DNA from 2 places in the Streptomyces sp. NPDC054847 genome. Region 1 is predicted to be linked to the other one. Evidence: predicted binding sites of a transcription regulator. Region 1 holds the regulator's gene; the other holds the start of a gene.
What was found. The regulator HrcA, encoded in region 1, represses chaperone genes, less so after heat shock. The targets are predictions, from matches to a motif close to TTNGCACTCNGNNNNNCNGAGTGCNAA.

Region 1 (4,515 bases):
GCGCCGCCGCGGTCATGGGGATCGTCACCGTGCAGTGCAGGTCGTCGCCGCGCCGCTGGAAGACGGGGTGGGCGACCTCGTGGATCTCGACGTACAGGTCACCGGCGGGGCCGCCGCCGGGGCCGACCTCGCCCTCACCCGCGAGCTGGATCCGGGTGCCGTTGTCGACACCGGCCGGGATCTTCACGGTCAGCGTCCGCCGCGACCGGACGCGGCCGTCGCCGGCGCACTCCGGGCACGGGGTCGGCACGACCGTGCCGAAGCCCTGGCACTGCGGGCAGGGCCGCGACGTCATGACCTGGCCCAGGAAGGACCGTGTCACCTGCGAGACCTCGCCGCGCCCGCGGCACATGTCGCAGGTCTGCGCCGATGTGCCGGGCGCCGCGCCCTCGCCGGAGCAGGTCGTGCAGACGACGGCCGTGTCGACCTGGATGTCCTTCGTGGTGCCGAAGGCGGCCTCGTTGAGCTCGATCTCCAGCCGGATCATCGCGTCCTGGCCGCGGCGGGTGCGCGAGCGCGGTCCGCGCTGCGACGCCGTGCCGAAGAACGCGTCCATGATGTCGGAGAAGTTGCCGAAGCCGCCCGCGCCGAAGCCTCCGGCGCCGCCGCCTCCGGCCTGCGACAGCGGGTCACCGCCGAGGTCGTAGACCTGCTTCTTCTGCGGGTCCGAGAGCACCTCGTACGCGGCGTTGATCTCCTTGAAGCGCTCCTGCGTCTTCGGATCCGGATTCACGTCCGGGTGGAGTTCGCGCGCGAGGCGGCGGAAGGCCTTCTTGATCTCGTCCTGCGATGCATCGCGGCGTACGCCGAGTACGGCGTAATAGTCCGTGGCCACTTACGACTCCGCCAGGATCTGTCCGACGTAACGTGCCACTGCGCGTACCGCTCCCATCGTTCCGGGGTAGTCCATGCGGGTCGGTCCGACCACGCCGAGTTTCGCTACTGCCTCGTCGCCCGAACCGTAGCCGACCGAGACCACGGACGTGGAGTTGAGGCCTTCATGGGCGTTCTCGTGACCGATACGTACGGTCATGCCCATACCGCCCGACTCATTCGCCTCGCCGAGCAGCTTGAGGAGCACCACATGCTCCTCCAGCGCCTCCAGCACGGGCCGGATGGTCAGCGGGAAGTCGTGTCCGAAGCGGGTCAGATTGGCGGTGCCGCCGATCACGAGCCGCTCCTCGGTCTCCTCGACCAGGGTCTCGAGCAGTGTGGAGAGCACCGTGGAGACGGTGCCGCGGTCCTCGTGCTCGAAGGATTCGGGAAGGTCCTGCACCAGCTGCGGCACGTCCGCGAAGCGGCGTCCCACGACCCGGCTGTTGAGCCGTGCCCGCAGGTCCGCGAGCGAGGCGTCGCCGAAGGGGGCGGGGCAGTCGATCATGCGCTGCTCGACCCGGCCCGTGTCCGTGATCAGCACGAGCATCAGGCGGGCGGGCGCGAGGGAGAGGAGTTCCACGTGCCGGACCGTGGACCGGGTCAGCGACGGGTACTGCACGACGGCGACCTGCCGGGTCAGCTGCGCCAGCAGCCGCACCGTACGTCCCACGACGTCGTCGAGGTCGACCGCCCCGTCCAGGAAGTTCTGGATGGCGCGGCGCTCCGGCGACGACAGCGGCTTGACGCCGGCCAGCCGGTCGACGAACAGCCGGTACCCCTTGTCCGTGGGGATCCGTCCGGCGCTGGTGTGGGGCTGGGCGATGAAGCCCTCCTCCTCCAGCACGGCCATGTCGTTGCGGACGGTGGCCGGGGAGACGCCGAGGTTGTGACGCTCGGTGAGGGCCTTGGAGCCGACAGGCTCCTCGGTGCCGACGTAGTCCTGGACGATGGCGCGCAGCACCTCGAGCCTGCGTTCGCTGAGCATTCGCGCACCTCCAGCTGTGGTTCCTCTGTGTGTCCTGGCACTCGGTGCGCCCGAGTGCCAGCATTCCCCCGGCCAGTGTACGGCTGAGGGGTACGCGGGTAGCAAGGGTGGCCGACCGTGCGGTCGGACACGCGCTCGTGCGGCCCGCGCAGGTCGATGCGGATGTGATGCGGATAGCGTCGCCGTATGGACGTCAGTTGGGAAGACTTCGGCTGGGAACGGCTGGCCGAGGGAGTCGGCCGCCGCCGCCTGCCGGGATGGGACGCGACCGTCGGCCTGGTCGCGGGCGAGGCCGGGGTGCTGCTGTACGACACGGGCTCCACGCTCCGTGAGGGCGCCGAGCTGCGCGCCCAGGCGCAGGCGCTGACGGGCGGGCGCCGCGTGACGCACATCGCACTCAGCCATCCCCATTTCGACCATGTGCTGGGCACGGCGGCCTTCGCCGGGGCGGACGTGTACGGGGCTGTGGGCATGGACACGCTGCTGCACCGGGAGCGGGACGCGATCCGCGCCACCGCGATCCGGCACGGGGTCGCTCCCGAGGAGGCGGCGGAGGCCGCGGACATGGTGGTGGCACCACAGCATGCGGTGTCCGGGGAGTGGACGCTCGACCTGGGAGGCCGCCAGGTGCTGCTGGCCAATGTGGGCCCCGGTCACTCGGGCCACGATCTGGCGCTGTTGGTGCCCGCGGAACGGGAGGTGGTGTTCTGCGGAGACCTGGTGGAGGAGTCCGCAGAGCCCCAGGCCGGCACGGACGCCGTCGGGCCGCAGTGGCCCGCCGCCCTCGACAGGCTGCTGGCGCTCGGCGGCGAGGACGCGCTGTACGTCCCGGGGCACGGCGCGGTGGTGGACGCGGCGTTCGTACGGGCCCAGCGCGACGAACTGGCGGCGCGTTTCGGCGTGTCGTAGCGGCGTGCGGCCGTATCGTCGTGCGAATGCGCAGCTACAGCCCTGATCTCACGCCGCCGTGGAAGCGGTCGAAGCCCGTGCCGGAGGTCCCGGCCGACCCCGAGCTCGTGGTGGAGGAGGTGTCGACCGGCTTCTGCGGCGCGGTGATCCGCTGCGAAGCGGGCACGGTCACCCTGGAGGACCGCTTCGGCAAGCACCGCGTGTTCCCGCTCGAGCCGCGGGGCTTCCTGCTGGAGGGCAAGGTCGTCACGCTGGTCCGCCCGGCCCCGGCGGGCCCGTCCCGTCCGTCCCGTACGGCCTCCGGCTCTGTCGCCGTTCCCGGTGCCCGGGCCCGGGTCGCCCGCGCGGGCCGCATCTACGTGGAGGGCCGCCACGACGCGGAGCTCGTGGAGCGGGTGTGGGGTGACGACCTGCGGATCGAGGGCGTGGTGGTCGAGTATTTGGAAGGCGTCGACGACCTTCCGTCGATCGTGGCGGACTTCTCCCCCGGTCCGGACGCCCGCCTCGGCGTCCTGGTGGACCACTTGGTCGCGGGCTCCAAGGAGTCCCGTATCGCGGCCTCGGTCACGGACCCGCACGTGCTGGTGGTGGGCCACCCGTACATCGACGTGTGGGAGGCGGTGAAGCCCTCTTCCGTGGGGATCCCGGCGTGGCCCACGGTGCCGCGCGGACAGGACTGGAAGACGGGCGTCTGCCGCGCCCTCGGCTGGCCGGAGAACACGGGCGCCGCCTGGCAGCACATCCTCTCCAAGGTCCGCTCGTACAAGGACCTGGAGCCTGCGCTGCTGGGGCGGGTGGAGGAATTGATCGACTTCGTCACGGCCAGCGGTGAGGCCTGACTCCGGGGAGAGTGCCGAATTCGCCGGTGTCCAACTTGGTACCGAGTATGTCCAGCGGAACGGAGTCGCCGAACTTCGTTACCCGCTGGACCTGGTACTCGGCCTTGTCCCCACTGCCGACGGGCTCGGTGAGGAAGACGCACTGGGCCATGATCGGGTCGATGATCAAGTAGGCGGGCACCCTTCCCGCCGCGTAAACTGATCGTTTGACGCCGTAGTCGCGATCAACGCTGGTCTTGGAGACGACTTCGACCAGCATCGTGATCAGCGTAGAGGGGAGCAACCGCCCCGACGGCGGTCCCACATCGCGTTCCAGCACCACCAAGTCGGGTACCGGCTCACTGGCCTCGTTCAGGATGTCGATGTCCTGGGTCTGTAGTCGCGCCCAGCGTTGGCGCGGGATCTGATCCAACACAGCTTCCACGATCAGCTGTGCACCAGATCAGGCCCCGCCATCATCACAATTTCCCCCCGGAGGAGCTCAACCCTGACACCCTCGGGGCCCTCGAAACCCTCGAAGAACTCCGTCATCCCGCGATCGTCCACAGCGGTCATCTCCGTGTCCTCCATTTCCGCCGCGGCCTTTACGCGGCAGCCTGGGATCAGCCTAGGCACCTACGTGGCGTCTCCGCATCGATTCACTCCGGCGAGTGATCAGTCCACCAGGTCCCGCACCACCGCGTCCGCCAGCAGCCGTCCCCGCAGGGTCAGCACCGCGCGACCGGCCTCGAACGGGCCGGGCTCCAGCAGCCCGTCGGCCAGGGAACGGGCGGCCGCCGCGAGGCCCGCCTCACGCAGGAGGTCCAGCGGCACGCCCTCACGCAGCCGCAGCTCCAGCAGGATGCGCTCCACGCGGCGGTCCTCCTCGGGGAGGAGTTCGCGGCCCGCGCCGGGCGAACGGCCCTC
Region 2 (4,515 bases), on a different contig from region 1:
CGGCGCGCGGTCCAGGCGGGCGGCGAGGGCGAGGAAGAGGGGCCGCACCTCCTCCGGTGTCGCCGCCAGTCGGTCCGGGTTGGCGGGATCGGCGGCCCAGGCGGCGAAGTCGGGGAAGACGTCCTCGACGCCGACCGCGTAGTTCGCCAGCCAGCCCCGCGCGACCCGCTCCGGGTCGGGGTCGTCGTTGCTGTCGAGGACCCAGCGGTCGGTGCGGTGGGGGAACATCTGCGCGTAGGCGGCGCCGGCGTAGGTGCCGTACGAGACGCCCCACGCGGACAGTTTCCGCTCCCCGAGCGCCTCCCGGACGCGGTCGATGTCGCGCGCCTCGTTGCGGGTGCTGACGGTGCGCAGGACCTCGCCGCCGTTCTCGGCACAGGCGTCGGCGAGGCGGCGGCCGGCGGCGACGTTGTGGTCGACGGAGCCGTCGGGCGCCGGCCAGGGGCGCAGCCGCTCCATGGCGAGGTCTTCGTGCGGGAGATCGCAGCTGACGGGTGCGGACCGGCCGACGCCGCGCGGGTCGAAGCTGACGACGTCGTACGCGTCGCGCACCGACTGCGGCAGGGCCTTCCCCCGCCGGGAGGGCTCGTGCAGACCGGGGTTGCCCGGTCCGCCGGGGATGATCAGCAGCGTGCCGCGCCGGGCCTCGGGCTTCTCGCTGCGCAGCCGGGACACGGCGAGCGTGATGTGCGGCCCGCGCGGCTCGGCGTGGTCCAGCGGCACGGACACCGTCCCGCACTCCTGGCGCGGGTCGAGCCCGGTCCCGGGGCACGGGCCCCACCGGACGGCCGACGCCGGCCGGGCGGTCGCCTCTGCGGACGGCGCGGGGAGGGCGACCAGCGTGGTCGCGAGGGCGGGCAGCGTCAGCGCGACGGTGACGGCGGGCCGGAGACGGAACGTTCGAGTGATTGCCATGGCACGACCCTCCCGGATCCGCGCGCCCGGCCCCACGGGACCAACTCCCGTATCCGGCAGGGGGTTTGCCCCACCCGCTCGGGCCGGTCACCCCCAGGGCGGCTCCGGCGGCGGTCGTGGGCGCACGTCCTGCCCGTGCGCCGCCGGGGAACGCCCGAGGGCGGCACCCCCGTGCAGGGGTGCCGCCCTCGGTGTGAAACCGGTCTGCCGATCCGCGGGCGGATCAGAAGTCCATGTCACCGCCCGGCATGCCGCCCGGAGCGGCCGCGGCGGCCTTCTCCGGCTTGTCGGCGATGACGGCCTCGGTGGTCAGGAACAGCGCCGCGATGGAGGCCGCGTTCTGCAGAGCAGAGCGGGTCACCTTCGCGGGGTCGATGATGCCCTCGGCGATCATGTCGACGTACTCACCGGTCGCGGCGTTCAGGCCGTGGCCGACGGGCAGGTTGCGCACCTTCTCGACGATGACGCCGCCCTCGAGACCACCGTTGACGGCGATCTGCTTGAGCGGGGCCTCCAGCGCGAGCTTCACGGCGTTGGCGCCGGTCGCCTCGTCGCCCTGGAGCTCGAGCTTCTCGAAGACCGAGGAGGCCTGGAGCAGGGCCACGCCACCACCGGCGACGATGCCCTCCTCGACGGCCGCCTTCGCGTTGCGAACGGCGTCCTCGATGCGGTGCTTGCGCTCCTTGAGCTCGACCTCGGTCGCGGCGCCGGCCTTGATGACGGCCACGCCGCCGGCCAGCTTCGCGAGGCGCTCCTGGAGCTTCTCGCGGTCGTAGTCCGAGTCGCTGTTCTCGATCTCCGCACGGATCTGGTTGACGCGACCCTGGACCTGGTCGCTGTCACCGGCACCGTCGACGATCGTGGTCTCGTCCTTGGTGATGACGACCTTGCGGGCGCGGCCCAGCAGGTCCAGGCCGGCGTTCTCGAGCTTGAGGCCGACCTCCTCGGAGATGACCGTGCCGCCCGTGAGGATGGCGATGTCGTTCAGCATGGCCTTGCGGCGGTCGCCGAAGCCCGGGGCCTTGACGGCGACGGACTTGAAGGTGCCGCGGATCTTGTTGACGACAAGGGTCGACAGGGCCTCACCCTCGACGTCCTCGGCGATGATCAGCAGCGGCTTGCCGGACTGCATGACCTTCTCCAGCAGCGGAAGGAGGTCCTTCACGTTGCCGACCTTGGAGTTGACGATCAGGATGTACGGGTCGTCCAGGGACGCCTCCATACGCTCCATGTCGGTGGCGAAGTACGCCGAGATGTAGCCCTTGTCGAAGCGCATACCCTCGGTGAGCTCGAGCTCCAGACCGAAGGTCTGGGACTCCTCGACGGTGATGACGCCTTCCTTGCCGACCTTGTCCATGGCCTCGGCGATGAGCTCACCGATCTGGACGTCAGCGGCGGAGATGGAGGCGGTGGAGGCGATCTGCTCCTTGGTCTCCACGTCCTTGGCCTGCTCGAGCAGGGCGCCGGAGACGGCCTCGACGGCCTTCTCGATGCCGCGCTTCAGGGCCATCGGGTTGGCGCCGGCGGCCACGTTGCGCAGGCCCTCACGGACGAGCGCCTGGGCGAGAACGGTCGCGGTGGTCGTACCGTCACCGGCGACGTCGTCCGTCTTCTTGGCGACTTCCTTGACCAGCTCGGCGCCGATCTTCTCGTACGGGTCCTCGAGCTCGATCTCCTTGGCGATGGAAACACCATCGTTGGTGATCGTGGGGGCGCCCCACTTCTTCTCGAGGACGACGTTGCGACCCTTGGGGCCAAGGGTGACCTTGACGGCGTCGGCGAGCTGGTTCATCCCGCGCTCGAGACCGCGCCGTGCCTCCTCGTCGAACGCGATGATCTTGGCCATGTGAAGTGGTCCTCCCGGACTGGGGTGGATTGCTTCGGATCGCATCCGGCGCCCGCGACGGACGGCCTGCGCGCCTTGTGGTTCCTTGCCCCACCCGGCTCGCGGGCCTCACCGACCCGATCCAAGTTCTGTCACTCTCACTGGGAGAGTGCTAACGCCAATGATTAGCACTCGACCCATGAGAGTGCAAGCGCCTTCGAGCAAGGCCGCCCGGTGGAGGGCGGTCGGACGAGGGGTGGGCGCAGGCTTCCTCGAGGGACGCCGCGGCCGGCGCCCGGCGCCCGCGACGGTGTCCGGACACGCGTGAGGGGCCCGCTTCCCGGTGGCCGGGAGGCGAGCCCCTCATGCGTGAGTGCGTCGGTGGCCGATCGCGCCTCGATCAGTTGGATCAGACGGCGAGCTTGACCATGTCCGCCTGCGGACCCTTCTGGCCCTGCGAGATCTCGAATTCGACTCGCTGACCTTCTTCAAGGGTGCGGTAACCGTCCATCTGGATCGCGCTGTAGTGGACGAAAACATCCGCACCACCGTCGACCGCGATGAAGCCGTACCCCTTCTCCGCGTTGAACCACTTGACGGTGCCCTGAGCCATGCCTAACTCCCCTATTACTGGCCCTTGCGCAGGACCGCACTTCGCGGACCCGGGTCAGACCTCCACCCCAGCAGGAGGGGTGTGCGCCGGAACGCGTCGACCGCGGCTGAATGTATCTGCCCAACTGCCCTCTGCAACAGGTCAATCGGACGAGAAATCTGGGCAGTACCGAACGACCGATCCGTGTCAATTCATGGAATTCCGGGGCAAGTCGGGCCCGGCAAATAACGCCTAAGTGGCAATTCGATCGCATGGTTCGGCCGCATTCTTGCGGAAGTTGAAGGCATTCTCGAGCGGCCGGCGAAGGGGGCTTCCCAAACTCTACCGCGCTCAACCATGCAGAATTGCCCCCTCCGCTTCTCTCGCGGAGGGGGCAATTTCAGTAACTGCGGGTAAATCTCTGGGGAGAGCTCAGCGGCCGCTCCCCCTGAATCCGTCAGCCGCCGGCGACGGCGGGAATGATCGACACGCCCGCACCGTCCGGCGTGGCCGTCTCCAGGCCCTGCTCGAAGCGGACGTCGTCGTCGTTCACGTACACGTTGACGAACCGGCGCAGCTTGCCCTGGTCGTCCAGGACGCGGGCGGCGATGCCCGTGTGGTTCTTCTCCAGGTCCGCGATGACCTCGGCGAGGGTCGTGCCCTCCGCCGGGACCTCGGCCCGGCCGCCCGTGTACGTACGGAGGATGGTGGGGATGCGGACGTTGACGCTCATGTTCGTCACCTCTCGGCGGAGTACGGCGTGGCAGTGCGGAGCAAGGTTCTCAGTGGGCGGCCAGGCCCGCGTCGCGGAACGCGTCCAGGCTCGGGCGGATGACGGCGGTCGCCTGGGAGGTCTCCGCGACGGCGTCGAGGGTCTTGAGACCGTCGCCGGTGTTGAGCACGACGGTGGTGAGCGCCGGGTCGAGCAGGCCCGCCTCGATCAGCTTCTTCGTCACACCCACCGTCACGCCACCGGCCGTCTCGGCGAAGATGCCCTCGGTGCGGGCCAGCAGCTTGATCGCGTCGACGACCTGCTCGTCGTTGACGTCCTCGACGGCCCCGCCCGTGCGGCGCGCGATGTCCAGCACGTACGGGCCGTCGGCCGGGTTGCCGATGGCGAGGGACTTGGCGATGGTGTTCGGCTTCTGGGGCCGCACGACGTCGTGGCCGGCCTTGAAGGCGG

Region 2: the regulator HrcA is predicted to act here: its motif matches at 2,890-2,916, upstream of groL (chaperonin GroEL).

Annotation. Positions count from the first base shown of each region.
Region 1 is NZ_JBSGZJ010000253.1:388-4,902, forward strand. Features, by position in the region: gene dnaJ (molecular chaperone DnaJ) at 1-835, opposite strand, end outside; gene hrcA (heat-inducible transcriptional repressor HrcA) at 836-1,861, opposite strand; gene ACWGH4_RS22720 (MBL fold metallo-hydrolase) at 2,048-2,770, shown strand; gene ACWGH4_RS22725 (DUF3097 domain-containing protein) at 2,797-3,609, shown strand; partial or broken gene ACWGH4_RS22730 (Uma2 family endonuclease) at 3,587-4,164, opposite strand; gene hemW (radical SAM family heme chaperone HemW) at 4,264-4,515, opposite strand, start outside.
Region 2 is NZ_JBSGZJ010000027.1:15,310-19,824, forward strand. Features, by position in the region: gene ACWGH4_RS05605 (alpha/beta hydrolase) at 1-915, opposite strand, end outside; gene groL (chaperonin GroEL) at 1,139-2,761, opposite strand; gene ACWGH4_RS05615 (cold-shock protein) at 3,150-3,353, opposite strand; gene ACWGH4_RS05620 (MoaD/ThiS family protein) at 3,790-4,065, opposite strand; gene thrC (threonine synthase) at 4,115-4,515, opposite strand, start outside.